Regions from separate parts of the Alkaliphilus sp. B6464 genome, predicted to be linked through region 2. Evidence: a T-box and tRNA genes for the amino acid it is inferred to sense, from the RefSeq annotation. Region 2 holds a T-box; the other holds one or more tRNA genes.
The links. The T-box of region 2 lies ahead of trpS (tryptophan--tRNA ligase). A T-box ahead of a tRNA ligase gene usually reads a tRNA of that ligase, here a tRNA-Trp.

Region 1 (10,080 bases), on a different replicon from region 2:
AAAACCCAAAGGAGATGATAATGATGATGAAGATAAGTGTTGGAAATAAGGGATCTGTACCCACAATAGAGTATGTTGTACTTATTACAATGATTGCACTTGTTATCGCTTTACCTTTCATGATGATATTTAATTCTAAAGAGGATGCAATGTTAGATAGAAAAGATAAAGTTAAACAATTTGAGTTACTACCTTTAGAAAGAGATGGTTCTCATTTAGGATATGGCTTTTATAATGGAGATCCAGTATATGTAGTAAAGGTTACAAAGGATAATTCAACAAAAACAACTTACATAAAAGAAAAAAACATAGTATCTCTGAAAGAAGGAAAAGAGAATAAAATAGAGGCTATACGAACTAGCAGGTTTTCTGAAAAATACTTAATTGAAGTTTGCAATAAAGAATTAATATCAAATTATGGCGTAATAAAAGAAAGATCCAGAACAGCATCTCCTGTGATGATCATCCCATCTATGTAATCATAGAAACGATAAATATTGCAAAAACACACTAATTGAAAAATTTTCCTTATTAGGGATAGTAGACTACCTACTCTAATTAAAAAACTATAATAGGTTAGAAACTTGTCCCTTGTGGTAGTCCAAAACAAGTTCCTATTATATGTCGCTAAGATCATAGGTTGGGAGGCGACAAAACATATTTTTAAAATTAGTTTAAAAATATTTAAGACATATGTTATGTTAAAACAAATATAGACATGTAGTTCAGCGGTTAGAATATACGTCTGATAAACGTATGGTCATTGGTTCAAATCCAATCATGTCTACCATTTAAATATGACCTGTTAGTTCAGTGGTAGAATATCTGACTGTCTATCAGAAGGTCATGGGTTCGAGTCCCATACAGGTCGCCATTTAGATCTTAGCAATACTATCAAGATTTTTTATATAAGTTTAAAGTTATATACTAATATATTATTCTTGGGTAGTTCAGAGGTGGAACGCCTGACTGTTAATCAGGATGTCGTGGGTTCGATCCCCACCCCAAGAGCCATTATGTTTTAAATCTAATGATAGGGAATAGCCAAATTGGTACGGCACTAGACTTTGACTCTAGTAATCGTAGGTTCGAATCCTACTTCCCTAACCATTAATAGAATTATAGAATAAAGAGTTTACTAATTTGCCGAAGTAGCACAATTGGCAGTGCATCCGATTTGTAATCGGAAGGTTGTGGGTTCAAATCCCACTTTCGGCTCCAATTTATTTAATTATTAATTGTTAGGCGAAAGGCAAAAATTGGTGTAATATAGAAAAACTAAGAAAAGAGCATATCTATATTGGTTTTATATTCACACCACATAATATGGAAGGATGTCCGAGAGGTTTATGGTGTCGGTCTTGAAAACCGATAGGGGTAGCGTTCCTATCCCTCGTGGGTTCAAATCCCACTCCTTCTGCCATTACATATCTCTATCAAGAAGGTGGAATATTGAGGAAAGATATTCTTCTTCAATAACGAGTGGAGATTGTTTGATTTAACTATTGTCTGAGTAGATAATGTATATAACTAACTGCTAATAGGCTAAGTTCTGACATGAGAATTAAGGGAGGTTATGTAGATTATTGTAGCAGGGTGATGCAGAGGTGGCAGTTTAGGTTCATAACCTAAAAGTCGTGGGTTCGAGTCCCATCCCTGCTCCCATTACGTAATTCAATACAAACCTGTTTTCTAAAGTATTTTTTATACTTTCTCGATGTATAAGTGAGAGAGATAAAGTGCCTATTATTTAAGGGTGTAACAAGCAGCCATCATACCTAGAATTAACTATTTATATTCTATGATATAGTAGTAACACAATGGTTTTGTATTGGACTTTTATGTGGAAGGTTGTCCGAATTGGTAAGGAAGCGGACTGCTAATCCGTAGTCGGACTAATAATTCGACTTGTGGGTTCGAGTCCCACACCTTCCGCCATAATTATATTTAAAAAAGAAAATATAGATAATAACAGGATGTGATATTATGCTGATTAAATATTCAAAAGGAGGACTACTTATAAGTTCTGTCGCCTCATGATAGAGGAGGTGTAGCCATGAGTAGATCTTTTAAAAGAACGCCAGTTATGAAAACTGGTGCCCAAGGGTCGAGAAAATTTTCAAAACGAGAGTCTAACAAAAAAGTTAGAAGATATAATAATGTTATTACTAATGGGAAAGCGTATAGAAAACTCTATAATTCATGGAATATATATGATTATATTTTCTATGTTCCTTGGAGTAATCATGAAAATTATCTTTATAGATCAAAAAATGAGTGGGAAAAGTATTATTATAGAAAATAAAATTTATTAATACGATATATTAGCCAACTGTACAAAAGTTGGCATTATAGGGGTGTAGTTCAGTTGGAAGAACAGTGGTCTCCAAAACCATATGTCAGGGGTTCGATTCCCTTCACTCCTGCCAATATGTTAAGAATAAAAAAGACTTTGGATTTCTCAAGGTCTTTTTTTATAAAAAACTCCTCTAAATCTTAGAGAAGGAGATTATAAAGGAGAACACTTAAAAAATAGAAGTATCCTTTAAAATTGTATCATAAAAATAAAAGGAAGGGAATAAATCCCTTCTAATTATTAATCCTTAATTTGATAATGTATCTTCATCAGAATCAATATCATCTACTTGAATTATAGGAATTTCTAAATAATGCTTTTCTGTAGGTTCCCCAACAAACGCATAACAATAAACCATATCATCTCTATCATATCCTATTTCAATTTCTGTAATTTTCTTATCTATAATATTTTTTTCATAGTATTCTATCATAGATATACTATCGGCTAAATCAGGCAATTCCTCTCCTGACTCATCTTCTTCTTGAATAGCCCACCTAAAATGGACTTCGTAACATAAGCCATCATCTAATTTAACATCGCTCTTAATATGGTGAAAAACGTGTACTTGCAATAATTCTATTACCTTTTTACCTAACAATATTTCTTCATATTTCGATTTATCATTCACACCATGTTTTTCAATATATCTTTCAAGTCTACTATAATTTGTACATGAACCCATTCTATCATTCTCCTTTCAATATTAAATGCCACATATGAAACAGTGAAACCCTACATATAAAAGACTATCAATATTATGTAATTATCAATTTATATTTCAAGTTGATTAATTATACGTATTGCCAGTACGATAATAATTTCTCGATAGTCTGATATCAAATTAGCATCAGTTTTTGCATATTGAACCAGACAATAGAGTATCTCATTTTGTGTATCAATACCATTTTTAAGAAGTATGAAATAAGTTATGATATTAACCACAATTTCTTCAACATCTTCATTTTTATAAAATAGATTATGAATATGAATATAGTAATGTATATATTCGTGTACTATTACTTGAGAGGTTTCTAGTATTGATAAGTTTCTAGCAAATAATATCTTCATACTATTATTTTTTTCAACAATAAAAGCACCCTTTACAGGCAATTGCTTATTAAATTCTAACTTTAATCGTTTATCAGATTTAAGTATGTGATATATTTTATTAAAAACGTTTTGGCAAATTAGGGGATCTCCTTCTGGATAAAAGTATTCTTCACCATAAGTTTTTAATAAATATGTGCCTAAGTTCATTAACCGTACATCATCTAAAAGATACTTTTCAACTTCTTTATAAAATTTAATATATCTACCAAGCAATATGTCAAATTCATTTTCTAAGAAAGACCTTGATTCCACTTTATACTCCTCCTTCTAACTGTTTCATTAATTACTGCATATTTGTTTTTAATATAACACCTGTTTTAGACATAAAAGAGCCAATGAAAGTTTTAAAATATATGTTATGTTAAAAGCAAATTACTAAAGATCAAACTTTTGTTGTTTAAGGAGGATTCTAGGTGAAAAAAAAAGAGAAAGTTAGTGTAAAATTTAAATTTAATTCTGTACGTTCAAGACTCATGATTTCATTAGTGTGTATGTCTATTTTTGCAATAGGTTCAGTGGGAATAATAAATTATATTAAATCTTTTAATATTCTACAGCAAAAACTAGCAGTTACTAGTAGCCAAACTTTAGGATATATTAATACAAGTATCAGTAATTATCTTGTAGGTGTAGAGAGTCAGGCAGCAATACTTTCAGAACTTCCAATTCTGAAAGATACTTATCATTACAATGTAAGCAGAGAGGAAATTGATGTAGTATCAAGTGCCACTGTCAATGAATCAATTGATACAATATCTAGTGCTACTGTTGGTGCTAAAGATTCATTAATAGGGGTATTTAAAGAAATAGAAAAAATTAACCCTAATGTAAAAAATGTATTTTTTTCTATAATAGATAAGACAACTATAATATATCCAGAGGTAGATTTAAGTAGATTTGATCCTACAACAAGAACTTGGTACCAACTAGCCATAAAGGACAATGGCAAGGCAGTATGGATTGACCCATATAAAGACATTACTTCTGGAGATATCATAGTAACTGTATCTAAGGCTGTGATAGATAATGGTAAGATTATAGGAGTCGTTGGTTTAGATGTTGATTTAAAAGAGTTTTCTAAGAATCTATCCAGTCTAAAAATAGGTGAAGAAGGATACGTGTATGTTGCAGACTCAAATGGAATAGCATTAGTACATCCTAATGAAAAAATTGTCGGAACGGATGATCCTAAAAAATCACCTATATGGACAGATGTTTTAATGAAAGGAAAAGGTTTCGTAAATTATAATTATAAGGGAGCGAAAAGGTTAGGAATTTATGAAACCAATGAAAAAACCGGATGGAAAATTATTTCTTCAATACCAGAAGAAGAACTATTAAGAGATACAAAAATATTGCTAACAAATACTATATTTATCGGATTGACAGTAATATTAATAACTATGTTATTTTCTTTTTTTATTAGTAAAAGTATTGGAAATAATATAAGAAAATTATTAGATAGTTTCAATAAGGCATCAGAAGGAGACTTAACAGTATCGACTAACTTTAAATCTATAGATGAATTCGGAGATTTAGGTAAAAGTTTTAATAAGATGATTCATAATATTAGAGAACTAATGTTAAATGTTAGAGCATCATCTAAAATTGTTGCACAAACTTCTGATTCAATACTTCAAATAACGGCCGAAACAAATATTGCAATGAATGATATTGCTGCTACAATTCAAGAAGTTGCAACTGGGACTCATGAACAAGCAAGAGATATTGATATGAACTCAAATAATATAAGTGAGTTAGCGAGAGAAATAGAGGAGATTACTAGACATACTTTTGAAGTAGACAAATTGTCCAATAATGCTAAAATATTAGGATATGAGGGTTTAGGTCAGGTTAAAATACTTGTAGATAAAACTGAAAGAACTGGAGAATCTACTAAAAAGGTTAATGAAATAATATTGGAAATGAAAGATTCGGCAGATGAAATTAATTCAATTACTGAAACAATTAATCAGATTGCAGATCAGACAAATTTACTCGCTTTAAATGCAGCAATAGAGGCTGCAAGAGCAGGAGAGGCAGGTAGAGGCTTCTCTGTTGTGGCTGATGAAGTCAGAAAACTTGCAGAACAATCATCTAAAGCCACCCAAAATATTAGTAATCTAATTTCTAATATGAATGATAAAACGAATGAGGCTGTTAACGCTATGAAACAATCGAAAACAAGTGTTGATGAACAAGTTGTTGCAGTAGATTTAACCAAAGGTATTTTTGATAAGATTCTAAATTCAGTTCAGGAACTTGATTCTAAAGTTACAGAAATAAAAGAATCTACAATTGAAATGGATAATAAGAAAAATCAAATTGTTGACAATACCCAAAGTGTTTCAGTAGTTTCAGAAGAAATTAGTGCTAGTACCCAAGAAGTATCGGCATCGGCAGAAGAAATTGCAGCAACAACAAGCACTTTTGTAGAGTGTTCAGAAAACTTAAAGCAGTTATCAGATGAATTAATTCAACAGATGAATAGTTTTAAGTTATAAAGAGAGAGGGGTAATATTACTCCTCTTTATCATCTTCATATATCTTCTCGATTAATTTAAATGTTATTTGTTTTTTATTTAAATCTATTTCATAAACCTGTACTATTACTTTTACTCCGAATGTAAATTTGTCATTTTTATTATTTTGAGAGTAATAGGAGAAAATATCTTCATCATATAAATATTGCTTATCCATATTGAAATCTTCGACATAAATAAATCCCTCAACAGTGTTTTCAAGAGATACAAATATACCTTTGTTTGTTACTCCAGATACAATTCCTTTAAATTCTTGGCCTTTTTTATCTAACATATATTCGCACATTTTGAGTTTTTTACTATCATTTTCACATTGATTTGCCTTCATTTCCATAGAAGTAGCATGTTTGCTTATGTCAGGAAGTTCCTTGTTATACTCTAGAATTTCTTTCTGTGATAAATTTCCATGCAAATACGCTTTAATTATCCTATGAATTTGAAGATCAGGGTATCTTCTAATAGGTGAAGTAAAATGACTATAGTGTGTACTGGCAAGTCCAAAGTGGCCAATGTTTTCGTTACTATACTTAGCCTTCGTCAAACTTCTAAGGAGTATATGATTTATTTGAAAGTATTCTTTTTTATTTTTATATTCTTCTAATATAATTTGTAACCCTTTGGGAGAAGGAGTAATATTAACTTGTTCTTCTGATATAGTATTAAGGAATTTTATGAATGATTGTGCTTTCTCATCTGAAGGTTTATCATGAATTCTATAAAGAAAAGGAATTTCTTTAATAGAGAAATATCTACTAATAGCCTCATTTGTAACAATCATAAATTCTTCTATTAAGTTTGTAGCAGAATTTTTTTCATACAACTCAATAGAGATAGGTTTCTTCTTGTTGTTTAATATAACTTTAGGTTCAGGAAAATCAAAATCAATAGAACCTCTATTATATCTTTTCTGGGCTAATATATTTCTTAATTCTTCCATCATTAATATGTCATCAAGAACATGTCCATATCTTAATATTAATTCTTCATCTTTTTTTTCGATAATTTTATTTATATTAATATAAGTCATTTTCTCAATAGTATTAATTAATGATTCTACAATTTCAGTATTAACAACTTCTCCATTGTGATTTATTTCCATAAAACAAGTAAGAGCAAACCTATTTGTATTTGGATTTAGACTACATAACCCATTTGAAAGTTTTTCAGGTAACATAGGAAGCACACGATCTACCAAATATACACTAGTTCCTCTATTTAATGCTTCTTTATCAAGGGGTGCTCCTTTTTTAACATAATGTGTAACATCTGCTATATGAACGCCCAATTTGTAGTTTCCATTTTTCAATTTTTCAATAGAAACTGCATCATCAAAATCTTTAGTATCTTCACCATCAATAGTGAAAATTTTTAAATGTCTTAAATCTTTCCGGTGCAGAAGTTCTCTTTTTATTTCTTCCTTATCAATTTTATCAGGAAAATCTTCTATTTGTTTTAACACCTCATTAGGAAACTCCGTAGACAGTCCATATTGCCTAATTATTGATATAATATCCATTCCAACTTCATCTTTTTTTCCTAAAATTTCGGATATGGTGCCTTCAGGATTTTTACCATTTTTGGCTCTCTTAATAATTTTAACGATTACCTTATCATTATTCCTTGCACCATTAAAGTGTTCTTTATTAATATAAATATCTTTAAATTTATCATTGTCAGGAATAACAAAAGCATAACTTCCATTATCAATAAAATCTCCTACAATTTTATGTTTTTTTTCTTCAATAATAGATATAATTTTGCCTTCAGATTCATTGCTTTTAGAATGAGAGGTGTATATGATTTTCCCTATAACAAGGTCTCCGTCCATAGCACCGTTTAAATTCTTACTATGAATAAATAAATCTTTAGCAAATCTATTTTTATCTAGAGGAATTAAAAATCCAAAATGATTACTCTTTCCTTGATAATACCCAATGATAGCATCACTAGATAAGATATAAGTTTTATTTGGCATAAAATATACAATTTGCATTTTCTCTAGTTCTTGAAGAAACCTAAAACAGTTAGATTGATTTCTTCTAAGAATAGGGTATAGTCCTATCAATTCTTCATAAGTCTTAGGAGTATAATCACTATCATTCAATAAGGTGATAAGAAACTTTTTAAACATAAGAATCACATCCTTTCGGTAAGGTAACAGCATTATAAAAAAGAAAGAAGTTAGAATCAAATTAAAAATAAAAAGTATAATAAAAAACAGTATTAATGAATACTGTTTTTTGTATATTTCATATTATATTAATTATTTTTTAACTATTTTATAATCGAGAATTATATGTGCTAAAGGCACCTGAATAAAAGACCACCATATATTTATATTTAAGATCCATAGTATATATATAACTATTGGAATTGTAATAATAAACCCTAAATAGCATACATTACTTGACAATAAATAGTTATCTATCTTCTTTAATAGTTTTATTATAATTACTCATTCCTTTCAATATTAATTTTGCCCTTCTAAAATTTTAGGTACTCCTAATCTTACTAAATCATTTTCATAAGAAATATTTCAATTATCTAAAAGATTTCTGAATCCTTGATGCCATAGTGCTTCTTCTTTTCTTCTATCTTTTATCTCATTCAAGAGTCTTGTAAGTAAATCTTCCCATTCAGCATTTTGTCTTACAAAAACACTGCGATTTATAACTAATAAACTATTGTTTAACATCTTTAATTGCGTTTGTCATTATGTCTACTTTTGTGTTAAAAATCAATGAAACAGCCTTATACTTTAAAGGAAATAGACGAAAATGATTTTTAACCCTCCCCAATTTAAACAATTTACAGTATCTTTATTTTAAGAATTTTAAACACAGGATTTTTATTATTGGCTTTGTTTTAAAAGAATGCTGATAGTTCCTATAAAAAATGTATTAGTATTACGAAATATTAGATTATTGATTTATTCTTCAATGACATTGAATGACAAACAAGAGCCTTTACCAATTAATATTCCTCTGGTTTCTTCTGTCACACCCTCTGGTACAACCAACGTACCATACCAACCTTTTAAATTTTCTTTAACCTCTTTAAGAGTAACAATTTTATACTTATAACATGGTGACATTGGAACATATTCAATATTCATTTTTAATCCTCCTTCATACTGTTATTAGATACCTAGTACCTTGTATATACATTTTCTGTAAATCAACACTAATTTAAAGCAAAGCCTTATTGTTTAATCTAACATGCGAATGATAATAGAAATATCAGTATTTGAAAATACTTTTACTATAATGGGCTTAACATCTTCCCAACGGCATTTATCGAGTCCTGATGCAATCTTAGGCATAACTAGAAACTTTTCATTATTAACAATCATTTGATCTTTTAAATCATCTAAACATAACCTTAAATTTTTCAAATACTCGTCATAAGGAATACATTCTCTATTTCTATAATAAGTTTTCCCGGGAACTCTTGCAGCCTTCCATGATTGATCTTTAGTAATTAGATTATAAACCTTTCCAACTTTATTACTTTCGTATTTGATGGCTTTACCTATAATGGCTCTAGGTTTTAGATATACTTTCATTAATGGATCTTTTTTATCAAATATTTTTGTAATACCTGCATTCACATGACAGTCCTCTGCAATGCAATGTGCATAAACATATTTTAATTTATTAGTATTAAATAAATCTCCAATTTCTTCAGTTATAGAGAATTCCGATGATAGATTAGTATTATTGCTAAATAAAGATAATTGTTCCAGTTCTTGTACAGCAAGATATTTATAATCTTGCCAAAACACTTCAATACTTATATCTTTATTACACCATAAAGGTACTTTATATGGACTAAGTTCCCAACTTATTTGAGGATACTCAATTCCCTGTTTATATCCCCATGTTCCAATGGCAATTCTTTGAGCACCTTGAAGTGATTTATTGAGATGTTCAAGAGCCTTGTATACCGCAGGGACCTGAAGATCTACACCACCAGTAGCATCTGCATGAGGATTATATAATGAATTAGCCATATTACATAAATTATTAAGAGTAGTAGGGTGGTTTTTTAAGTATTCATAGTAAGAAC
Region 2 (10,080 bases):
AGCTATTGGTATTTGTTATCTCTACTAGTAATTTATTAATATGATAAGAATTTTTTAAAATAAGGGCTTCTACTAGTAGCATTTTTAACCTAAGAAGCCTTTATTTAATACCATAAATAGTGTAAAATTATATATGTACTTAATTAACCTAATATGTTTTATGCGCCATTAATAATTAGAAATTTTATACTTCATTAGATAATAAAACAGGAGTGATCAAATGAAAACTATTATTGAAAGATTTAAAAAAGTCTTTTCTTATTCTATAGGAAGCATTCTGCTAACTTCTCTATTAGCAGCTTTATTTGGTTTTATAAAAGGTAATAACTTACTCCCAACAATTTTAAATGCTAATTATATTGTTTCTACAATTATTATAGCAGTTGGAATCTTTGGTTTTTTTGTGCCAATACGTCTAAAAAAATCCAATAGACTAGTAGATCATTCTAATATAATGGATGTTTTAAGAGAAGAAAAGGATATAAAACTAAGCGAGGCATTAGTAAATATTTCATGGGGAATTTGTCATATAATTTTAATAGGTATTTTGGAGATAGTTGTTAAGAGCCTTATTTAGCTTCTATTTTCTTAGTTTCAATCTCATAATTTATGTTTTTAATTATATATTCTTTAATTTCTTTAGAAATATTTATCTCATTGTATCCTAAATAAATATATTCCTTTTTATTTTCCATTAAATAGTACAACATAATATTAGACTGTATTACTATTCTTGTAAGACAATATAGAGAGTAAGTATCCTTTAACATAAATGGAATAACTATGGACTTAGCTCCTACTATAAATTTTAAATAAATACAGTTATTTTCTTTTGAAATCTTATAAATTAAATCTTCTAGAATCCATTCCAGGCTTTTTTGTCCATCACACACTAAATAAAAAGCTAGATTACCCTCAGTATCAATTTCATAAAAATGATTTACGCCCTCATTAGGAGAAGATATATAACTATTTCTCACAAATTTATTTTTAGAAATTAAAGTTCTAGGGTTTAATTTTTTTAGGCAGTATTGTGTAGTAGACATTTTAAATCCGTCTTGTGCATTATTAATTAAGTTTTCAAATTTACTTTCTATGCTCATTCATTACCCACCCTTCACTTTAATCCGATAGCTAACAATTCTAAGCCTCTATATTCTAAAAGATGGAGCGAAAGCTGTCCATCTCTTAGAAATATACATACCAAGACTAATTGTTCTCAGTGGTAAAACGCAACACGCATTCAGATGAGTTAAAACTCCATATTAACTTAGTCTTTGTTTATCGAAGCAATGCACTTATAAATAGGTTTTCCCTGAGATATAAACTTCTCTTCATATTCAGTTTTAGCTATTTCATTATCTTGTTTATTGTATAAATCATATATTATTTCACTTAAATAGAAACCTTCTCTATTGATCTCTTCAAGTGAAAATTCAAATAGATCTAGACTATCAGTTTTTAAGTGTATTTCTCCATCTTCACTTAAAATATTTCTATACATCTTCAAAAAATTACTATGCGTTAATCTCCTTTTTTCATGTCTCGCCTTTGGCCAAGGATCACTAAAGTTTAAGTAAATTCTTTTAACCTCGCCTTTCAAAAAAACATCTTGCAAATTCAATGCATTTAAATGTATTAACGCCATATTGCTAATTTCTGTACTTTCTAAATTTCTAACAGATTTTAGTACTAATTCTTCAATTTTTTCGATACCAATATAATTAATAGAATTATATGTCTTAGCTAGAGTAGTTAAAAATTGTCCTTTTCCCATTCCTATCTCTATATGAATAGGATTATGATTTTTAAAATAAGCCTTCCAATTACCTTTTGATAAACTTGGATTTTCTATATAATAAGTATATTCCTTCAATAATTCTTTTGCATTTGAAATATTCCTTACTCTCATAATTTGACTTCTCCTTTTATATTAACATAATTTATAATATTTTTTGGTTTTACGACAAATAATTTCCCAGGAAAAACATACAATATAATCTTTAAGCCAATTCAACTTCCATAAACTACTGTAATATTTTTAGCTACTTTACAAAAAATATATTAAACAAGATTTTTGTTGAAGATTTTTAAAAACCTATTCTTAAAGGAGGTAGATTTTAGTGAAGAAGAGCTTAATAATGCTTTTAGTTCTAGTTTCTATAACACTACCAGCTTTTCAAGACATAGATGCTTATAGTGGATATAATTCTAAGTTATTAGTTATTGATGAATCTATTAATACATTCAATACAGAATGCTTTTATAAAATTGGATGTTAATAGTCATCTGATATTATCACAATTACAAAATAAAAAACAATAAGGCTTTATGGCTTATTGTTTTTTATTTTGTAAAAAATTGCAAACCATCCAAAATCACTAATCTTCCACTATATTTGAAAATTGTGATGGTTTTTCATTTGCTAATGCAGGTATTTTAATATCCTCTGAAAACTTTATATTTGAAGTAATCCCATTAGATGCCATAAGTTCAAATATAAGGGTTCCACGTTCTACATAACGTTTGAGTGAGTCTGGACTTCCAATGGCTTGAATAATATATGGGGGCGCAATAGGCTTACCATGCACATTAATATGATTTCCGGCTAATGTTATCTCGCTACGCCCAACAACTCTATAATCATTAATCGATATAATTTCTCCTCCGAAAGCTTTCAACTCATTAACCAAGCTTATTAAATACCTTCTTCCTTCAATAATTTCAGCGATATTCTTTTGTAAGTCACTATCTAAAACAATAGTAATTCCTGGCCCAGAAGCTGATGAATACCCTGCTAAAAATTTATACTCATCAACAGTTGTTTTTAACTTTTGTAAAGGAACACTTTCAACAGCCCGCTCTTGCTCTAGTGTATCCACTTGTTTTTTTAAATCAATTATTCTTGTTTTCATATCTTCAGTAGTTTTTCTTAGATCGGATACTTCCTGAGCCTCTATTTCATTTTTGTGTGGAGAAGTAAAATCTCCACCTATCATTGAGTTAAATTGAATACCGATTGTTATACCGAATATAGTAAAAAATATAAGAACGATTAGTTTACTAGTTTTTTTCAATCTACCACTTCCCTTAGCCTACTATATATACTTACTTCTTGCTTTAGATTGCAATAATACCTATTAATAATAAGCATACCTTTTATATTCAATTCAGTCAATATTATGGTACTAAAAAAATAAGGAAGGTACTATGACCTTCCTAAATGCACTAAGGATTTTTCAGCATCCTCTACCATTTTTTTAACCATATATCCACCTACATACCCAGCTCTAGTTTCATTTTCCAATCCAAGTTCATTAGCAATTTCCTCTTTGAATAATTCTAATGCTTGTCTAGCCTCCGGGATAACTACTTTATTCTTGTCTATCATAATATCACCTCACTTATATATATTTTTTCTATATACTAATTGTTTATTAGTGGTATTTTCTTCTATCGATATGTTTGTCTATTAATTTAAGGGGTATTTATAAAGTAGAATTCTATTTTTTAAATACTAATATACATATTTTCTAAATAGCCTTATATATTTAAATGAGTATATTTAAAAGGGGGATAACTATGATTTCTATTAATTTTATTGTACCTAAAGAAAAGCTAATATTGATTGATCCTAGTCTAGATTTAAAATCCACACTAAAAGTAATTGAGGAAGGAAACTTTTTATCATTACCTGTTGTGGAGGGCAATAAATTTGTGGGCGTAATTGCAAAGGTAAAGCTTTTAAAGGCTATGATGGAAGAAAATAATAACAACGTAACCGTAAATGACTTAATTCATACAGACATACCGAGTCTTACACTTTACGATAGTGTTGAAGATGCTGCTCTGCTTCTTGCAGAAACTAATATTCCATTTGTTGTTATTAATAATACCGAAGGAGAATTTTTAGGTATTATTACTCATAAAACTATTTTTAGACATTATACACATCTTTATGGAATAGATAAGGGACATAAACTTGTAATTACTTCCTATGATATTAAAGGAAGATTAGCAGCTTTAACTGATGTTATTTCTAAAGCGGGTGCCAATATTATAAGTTTACTAATAGACGATCCTAATGTACCTACTAAAGTAGTAAAAATTATTGTTAGGATTGAAACTGATAATATTGATGAAGTTAAAAAAATGATTGAAAACGCTGGTTTTTCAATTCGTCAATAATACTTTCAACTTATATTAGAATCACAAAATAATAATAAGCTGAGAAATGTGATAATTTCTCAGCTTATTATTATTTTTGTATTAATCCTATTCTATCGCGTACTGAGCTCATAGTATCTTCTGCTAATTCATAAGCCCTTTTTGCACCAGTTTTATATATTTTTTCTACATAATCCAAATTATTCATGTAATCCTCATAACTCTTCTTAAATGGTCTTAAAAACTCTATAATCACTTCTGCTGTATCCTTCTTAAAGGCACCATATCCCTTACCTTCATATTTAGATACTATTTCTTCTATAGATAAGCCTGATAGCCTAGAATATATGGTAATTAAATTTTTAACTCCTGGTTGTTCATCTCTATAAGCTACAAGATTTTCACTATCCGTAATTGCTCTTTTCATCTTCTTCATAATAACATCATCAGAATCCATTAAAAATATTGTTCCATTAACATTATCATCAGACTTTGACATCTTCTTAGTTGGCTCTTGTAAACTCATAATTCTAGCTCCTACCTTTGGTGTATAAACTTCTGGTATTGGGAAAGTTTCTCCATATAAATTATTAAAACGCATAGCAATATCCCTAGTTATCTCTAAATGTTGCTTTTGATCATCACCAACGGGCACAAGATTAGCTCTATATAATAATATATCTGCTGCCATAAGTACAGGATAAGTAAATAAACCAGAATTAATATTATCCTTATTTTTTTCTGACTTATCTTTAAACTGAGTCATTCTGCTTAATTCTCCTACATATGTGTTACAACCTAAGATCCAACTTAGCTCTGCATGTTGTGGAACATGGGATTGAAAATAAATAATGTTCTTCTCTGGGTCTAGGCCACTTGCTAAATACTGTACTAAAAATGACAATGAAGTTTTGCGAAATTCTTTTGGATCATGACGTATAGTTAAAGAATGTGAATCTACAATACAGTACAAACAGTCATGCTCTTCTTCTAAAATCTTCCAATTTTGTACAGCTCCAATATAATTACCTAATGTTAAGCTTCCTGTTGGCTGTGCACCACTAAATACTAGTTTTTTACCTTGATTGTTCATTTTATATACCTCCTTTTATTAATAATAAAAACTCTCCATCTCTAATTAATTACTTAGAGACGAAGAGTTATTCTCCGCGGTACCACTCTAGTTGATGCAAAGCATCCTACTTGTCGTTTATAATTCAACTTTCCTTATAACGGAGGAATACCGTCTTAGCCTACTATTATTTCAGCCAGCACTCATAAGTCCATTCACTATATGCTCAACACCGAACTTCCACCATCTTCGGCTCGCTCTAGAAAAACACTATAGCTACTACTCTTATTCATCGCTTTATATCTTATGTTTTACAATATTTTATAGGTTATGTATCATCCTGTCAACTAAATATTATTTCGTGCTGTAATTTAATTAAAATTCAGAATATTAATATGTTAAATAATAGTCTTGCGTTTACCTTATATATGTAACTATACATGATTAATCATGATTAAAATATGGTAGTAATATAAATAATAGTAGATAATTATTGATATATTATATTCTTAGGAGTGAGTTATTTGAAAAAAAATTTAACTTTATTAATTGGAGGCATTCAAGGAGAAGGCGTAGTTAGCCTAGGCACTAACTTAATGAAAACTCTATCTAATTTAGGGTACTACACCTATGGAAATAGAAATTTTTCTTCTAGAATTAAAGGCGGTAACACTACAATGACGATATCTATTGGTGTGGAAAAACAGCTTTGTTCTAAAGATGGATTAGATATTATATTAGCATTAGATAAAGAAACAATTGACTTATTCAATTGCAAGCTAAAGCCAAATGGCTTGATATTATTCGACTCTATATTATCTTCTAAGGATTTAAACTACAAAGAAGACTCATTAATTCCGCTACCTATTACAGAAATAGCAAAAGACTTAAGTGCTCCAATAATAAAAAACACCCGTGCCCTAGGTTTTTTAGGTCGGTTAATGGGCCTTGAGCAGAACGAATTGTCCCAATCATTAAAAGAAAAATACCATACTAAAGGTGATGAAATAGTTGAAAAAAACTTAAAGGCACTTAAAGAATCCTATAATTATGATGGTGATATATTCAATAAAGAAGAGTACTTTTTATCCATATCTGAAAAAAAATCATCCAAAGCAGTTATGATGGGGAATGAAGCTATAGGATTTGGTGCTTTAATGGCAGGTTGTAGATTTATACCTTCATATCCAATTACTCCTGCTTCTGAGGTAATGGAATATATGGGGAAGGTTCTTCCACGTTATGGAGGAGCTATGGTACAAGTTGAAGATGAGATTGCTGCAATTACAATGGCTGTAGGTGTTTCTTATGGTGGTGTACGAAGTATGACTGCTACTTCTGGACCTGGTATATCTTTAATGATGGAAGGTATCGGACTTGCAGGAATTACAGAGACTCCCGTTGTAATAGCTGATATTCAAAGAGGAGGCCCTAGTACAGGACTTCCAACTAAACATGAGCAAAGTGATTTATTTGCCATATATTATGGAGGACATGGAGAATATTCTAATATTATTTTATCTCCTTCCACAGTAGAAGATTGCTTTTACGATACAATTAGAGCATTTAACCTAGCAGATAAATATCAGTGCCCTGTATTTATTTTGTCCGATTTATCTTTAGGTCTTTCTCCGCAGACAATTGATGATCTAGATTATAATCAGGTTGTGATTGATAGAGGAAAAATAGTTATAAAAGATGAACTTTCCAACATTGAAAGAGGAACCTTCAAAAGATATGAGCTTACCAAGGATGGTGTTTCACCTAGAAGCTTCCCAGGTATAATAAATGGTGGACATCATGTTACAGGAATAGAACACAACGAGCTAGGTCTTCCCCTTGAAAAACCAGAGAATCGGAAAAATATGATGGAAAAACGATTAAATAAGACTGCTCCTTTAGAAAATGACGAATCTATTGATATTTATAGAACAAATAATGGCAATAATACGTTATTTTTGACTTTCGGATCAATATTCGGTGCTATAAAAGAAGCTGCATATTTAAGCGGTAAAAAAATAGATTTTGGAGCAATTAGAATGATTCGTCCTCTACCTAAAAAGCAATTGACTTTTTTATTAGAAAATTACGACAAAATAGTTGTTGTAGAAAATAATTATCGTAAACAGTTGGCTTCCATTATTAAGGAAGAGTTAGGATATCATAGTAAAATTCATAGCATTACAAAGTATGACGGTACTAATTTTACAATAAATGAACTTGTCGAGAAGATAGGAGAGTGGGCGTAATGGCTACTATGCAAGATTATAGCAATAAGGTAACACCAACTTGGTGTCCTGGTTGTGGGCACTTTTCAATACTAAGGGCAATCCAAGTAGCTGCATCAAAGCTAGAAATACCTATAGATAAATTCGCCAGTATAACTGGAATAGGATGCTCTGGTAGACTATCTGGCTACTTAAATGGTTATAGCTTTCATGGTATACATGGACGCTCATTGCCAATAGCACAAGGTATTAAAATGGCTAATAAAGAGCTAGTGGTTATAGCTGCCGGTGGAGACGGTGATGGTTTTGCAATTGGAACTAGTCATACACTACATGCAATAAGAAGAAACTTAAATATGACATATATAGTATTAAATAATCAAATATACGGACTTACCAAAGGACATACATCTCCTTTAAGTGATACTGGCCTTGAAACCAAAAGCACTCCATTTGGTTCTATGGATAACCCACTAAAACCTGGTATTACAGCACTTGCCGCTGGCGCAACTTATTTGGCCCAAGGTTTCTCAGGGTTACAAGACCAACTAATAGATATAATAGTAAAGGGAATAGAACACGATGGTTTTTCTATAATTAATGTTTTTAGTCCTTGTGTAACTTTTAATAAAGTAAATACTTATCAGTGGTATAGAGAAAATATTAAAAACATTGATGAAGATTCCACCTATGATTCTAGTAACTACCAGGCCGCTATGAACAAACTAATAGAAACCGACGGATTATGCTCAGGTATTATCTATCAAAAAAATGAGCCTTCATTTCTAGATAGGCTTCAAGGTAAGGACGCAAAGCCGCTTACAGATTTAAATTTAAAAATTAGTAAGGATGAATTTGAAAACTTATTAAATAAGTTTAAATAGTTGAATATCTATTAAAACATTTCATCTTCTAAAGCTTTGATACGACCTTCTAGTTCCCTTATTTTCTCTAATAAATAATCTTCATGGCTACTTGGTTCTTTGCTAAAACGTCTTAACAATAATATTGTAATAACTACTGGTATTCCCAATGCAATTGCAATTAATATTAAACTCATAACCGAATATAGGAACGACAATTTTAACACCTCCATTTATAATTAATATAATGATTATATAATAACAAGAAAGTCTGGATAACTCCAGACTTTCTTGTTATATGTAATACTATTATATTTTTGTATTAGAATAGCCCTACTATCTCTCCGCTTTCAAGAATATCCATATGGTTTGCTGCTGGAACCTTAGGCAGTCCTGGCATTGTCATAATGTCACCTGTTAACGCTACTAAGAATCCTGCACCAGCTGATAATCTAATTTCTTTTACTGTAATTCTAAATCCTGAAGGTTTACCAATTAGCGATGGATCGTCAGATAAGGAATATTGAGTTTTCGCCATACAAATAGGCATTTTATCTAATCCTAGATCTTCGTATCTCTTTATTTGAGTTTGGGCACTCTTAGTAAAGTCAACTCCATCTGCACCGTAAACTTCTTTTGCAATTGTGTTGATCTTTTCAGAAATGCTGGAATTAACATCATAAATAGGTTTAAAATTTGATGTTTGAGTTTCAGTAATTTCCACTACCTTCTTAGCCATTTCAACTCCACCATCTCCACCGTTTGCCCATACATCCGAAAGAACTACTTCAGCCCCCATAGCAGCACAATGCTTACGTAGGAAATCAATTTCTGCTTCTGTATCTGTTGGAAACTTGTTAATAGCAACAACAACTGGCACACCAAACTTATGAACGTTTTCAATATGCTTTTCTAAGTTGCCATAGCCTACTTCAAGAGCCTGTAAGTTTTCTTGATTTAATTCAGCCTTTGGAACACCACCGTGATTTTTAAGAGCTCTAACAGTAGCAACAATAACAGCACAATCTGGTTTTAAATCTGCAAATCTACATTTAATATCAAAGAACTTTTCTGCACCTAAGTCGGCTCCAAAACCAGCCTCAGTTACTACATAATCAGCAAGTTTTAAGCTTAGTTTAGTAGCTAAAACACTGTTGCAGCCATGAGCGATATTAGCAAATGGACCTCCATGAATAAATGCAGGTGTATTTTCCAAAGTTTGTACTAGATTAGGTTTAATTGCATCCTTAAGTAACAGTGATAATGCACCTGTTGCATTTAAATCATTTACAGTTACTGGTTGATTATCGAAGTTGTATGCTACAACTATCTTACCTATTCTTTCCTTTAAGTCCTCTAAGCTAGTTGCTAAACAAAGAATAGCCATAATTTCTGAAGCAACAGTAATATCAAACCCATCTTGTCTAGGTACTCCATCCGCTCTGCTTCCAAGCCCAACTACAATGTTTCTAAGGGCACGGTCATTCATATCTAATACCCTTCTCCACACTATTCTTCTCGAATCAATGTTTAATTGATTCCCTTGGTGCAGATGGTTATCTAATAAAGCAGCTAAAAGATTATGAGCTGTTGTCATTGCGTGAATATCTCCTGTAAAGTGAAGATTAATATCTTCCATAGGAACTACTTGTGCATATCCTCCGCCTGCCGCTCCGCCCTTTACACCAAAGTTTGGTCCTAATGAAGGCTCTCTAAGTGCTGTAATAGTTTTCTTTCCTATTTTATTTAG

Region 1: it encodes a tRNA-Trp, which carries the amino acid that the T-box ahead of trpS (tryptophan--tRNA ligase) is inferred to sense. The anticodon was not compared.

The regions. Positions count from the first base shown of each region.
Region 1 covers NZ_CP058558.1:141,745-151,824, reverse strand. Annotated here, with positions in the region: gene HYG84_RS18565 (hypothetical protein) at 24-479, shown strand; tRNA gene HYG84_RS18560 (tRNA-Ile) at 715-790, shown strand; tRNA gene HYG84_RS18555 (tRNA-Asp) at 800-874, shown strand; tRNA gene HYG84_RS18550 (tRNA-Asn) at 940-1,014, shown strand; tRNA gene HYG84_RS18545 (tRNA-Gln) at 1,035-1,110, shown strand; tRNA gene HYG84_RS18540 (tRNA-Thr) at 1,146-1,221, shown strand; tRNA gene HYG84_RS18535 (tRNA-Ser) at 1,329-1,423, shown strand; tRNA gene HYG84_RS18530 (tRNA-Met) at 1,591-1,665, shown strand; tRNA gene HYG84_RS18525 (tRNA-Ser) at 1,846-1,938, shown strand; gene HYG84_RS18520 (hypothetical protein) at 2,057-2,305, shown strand; tRNA gene HYG84_RS18515 (tRNA-Trp) at 2,354-2,429, shown strand; gene HYG84_RS18510 (hypothetical protein) at 2,604-3,041, opposite strand; gene HYG84_RS18505 (hypothetical protein) at 3,131-3,721, opposite strand; gene HYG84_RS18500 (methyl-accepting chemotaxis protein) at 3,883-5,973, shown strand; gene rnr (ribonuclease R) at 5,990-8,143, opposite strand; gene HYG84_RS18490 (hypothetical protein) at 8,549-8,707, opposite strand; gene HYG84_RS18485 (hypothetical protein) at 8,942-9,127, opposite strand; gene HYG84_RS18480 (hypothetical protein) at 9,221-10,080, opposite strand, start outside.
Region 2 covers NZ_CP058557.1:1,930,232-1,940,311, reverse strand. Annotated here, with positions in the region: gene HYG84_RS09385 (DegV family protein) at 1-28, shown strand, start outside; gene HYG84_RS09380 (hypothetical protein) at 221-577, shown strand; gene HYG84_RS09375 (hypothetical protein) at 570-1,103, opposite strand; gene trmB (tRNA (guanosine(46)-N7)-methyltransferase TrmB) at 1,271-1,912, opposite strand; gene HYG84_RS09365 (hypothetical protein) at 2,124-2,282, shown strand; gene HYG84_RS09360 (DUF881 domain-containing protein) at 2,382-3,077, opposite strand; gene HYG84_RS09355 (alpha/beta-type small acid-soluble spore protein) at 3,209-3,391, opposite strand; gene HYG84_RS09350 (CBS domain-containing protein) at 3,583-4,188, shown strand; gene trpS (tryptophan--tRNA ligase) at 4,259-5,260, opposite strand; T-box leader at 5,313-5,541, opposite strand; gene HYG84_RS09340 (2-oxoacid:acceptor oxidoreductase subunit alpha) at 5,764-7,488, shown strand; gene HYG84_RS09335 (2-oxoacid:ferredoxin oxidoreductase subunit beta) at 7,488-8,351, shown strand; gene HYG84_RS09330 (hypothetical protein) at 8,363-8,527, opposite strand; gene HYG84_RS09325 (formate--tetrahydrofolate ligase) at 8,653-10,080, opposite strand, start outside.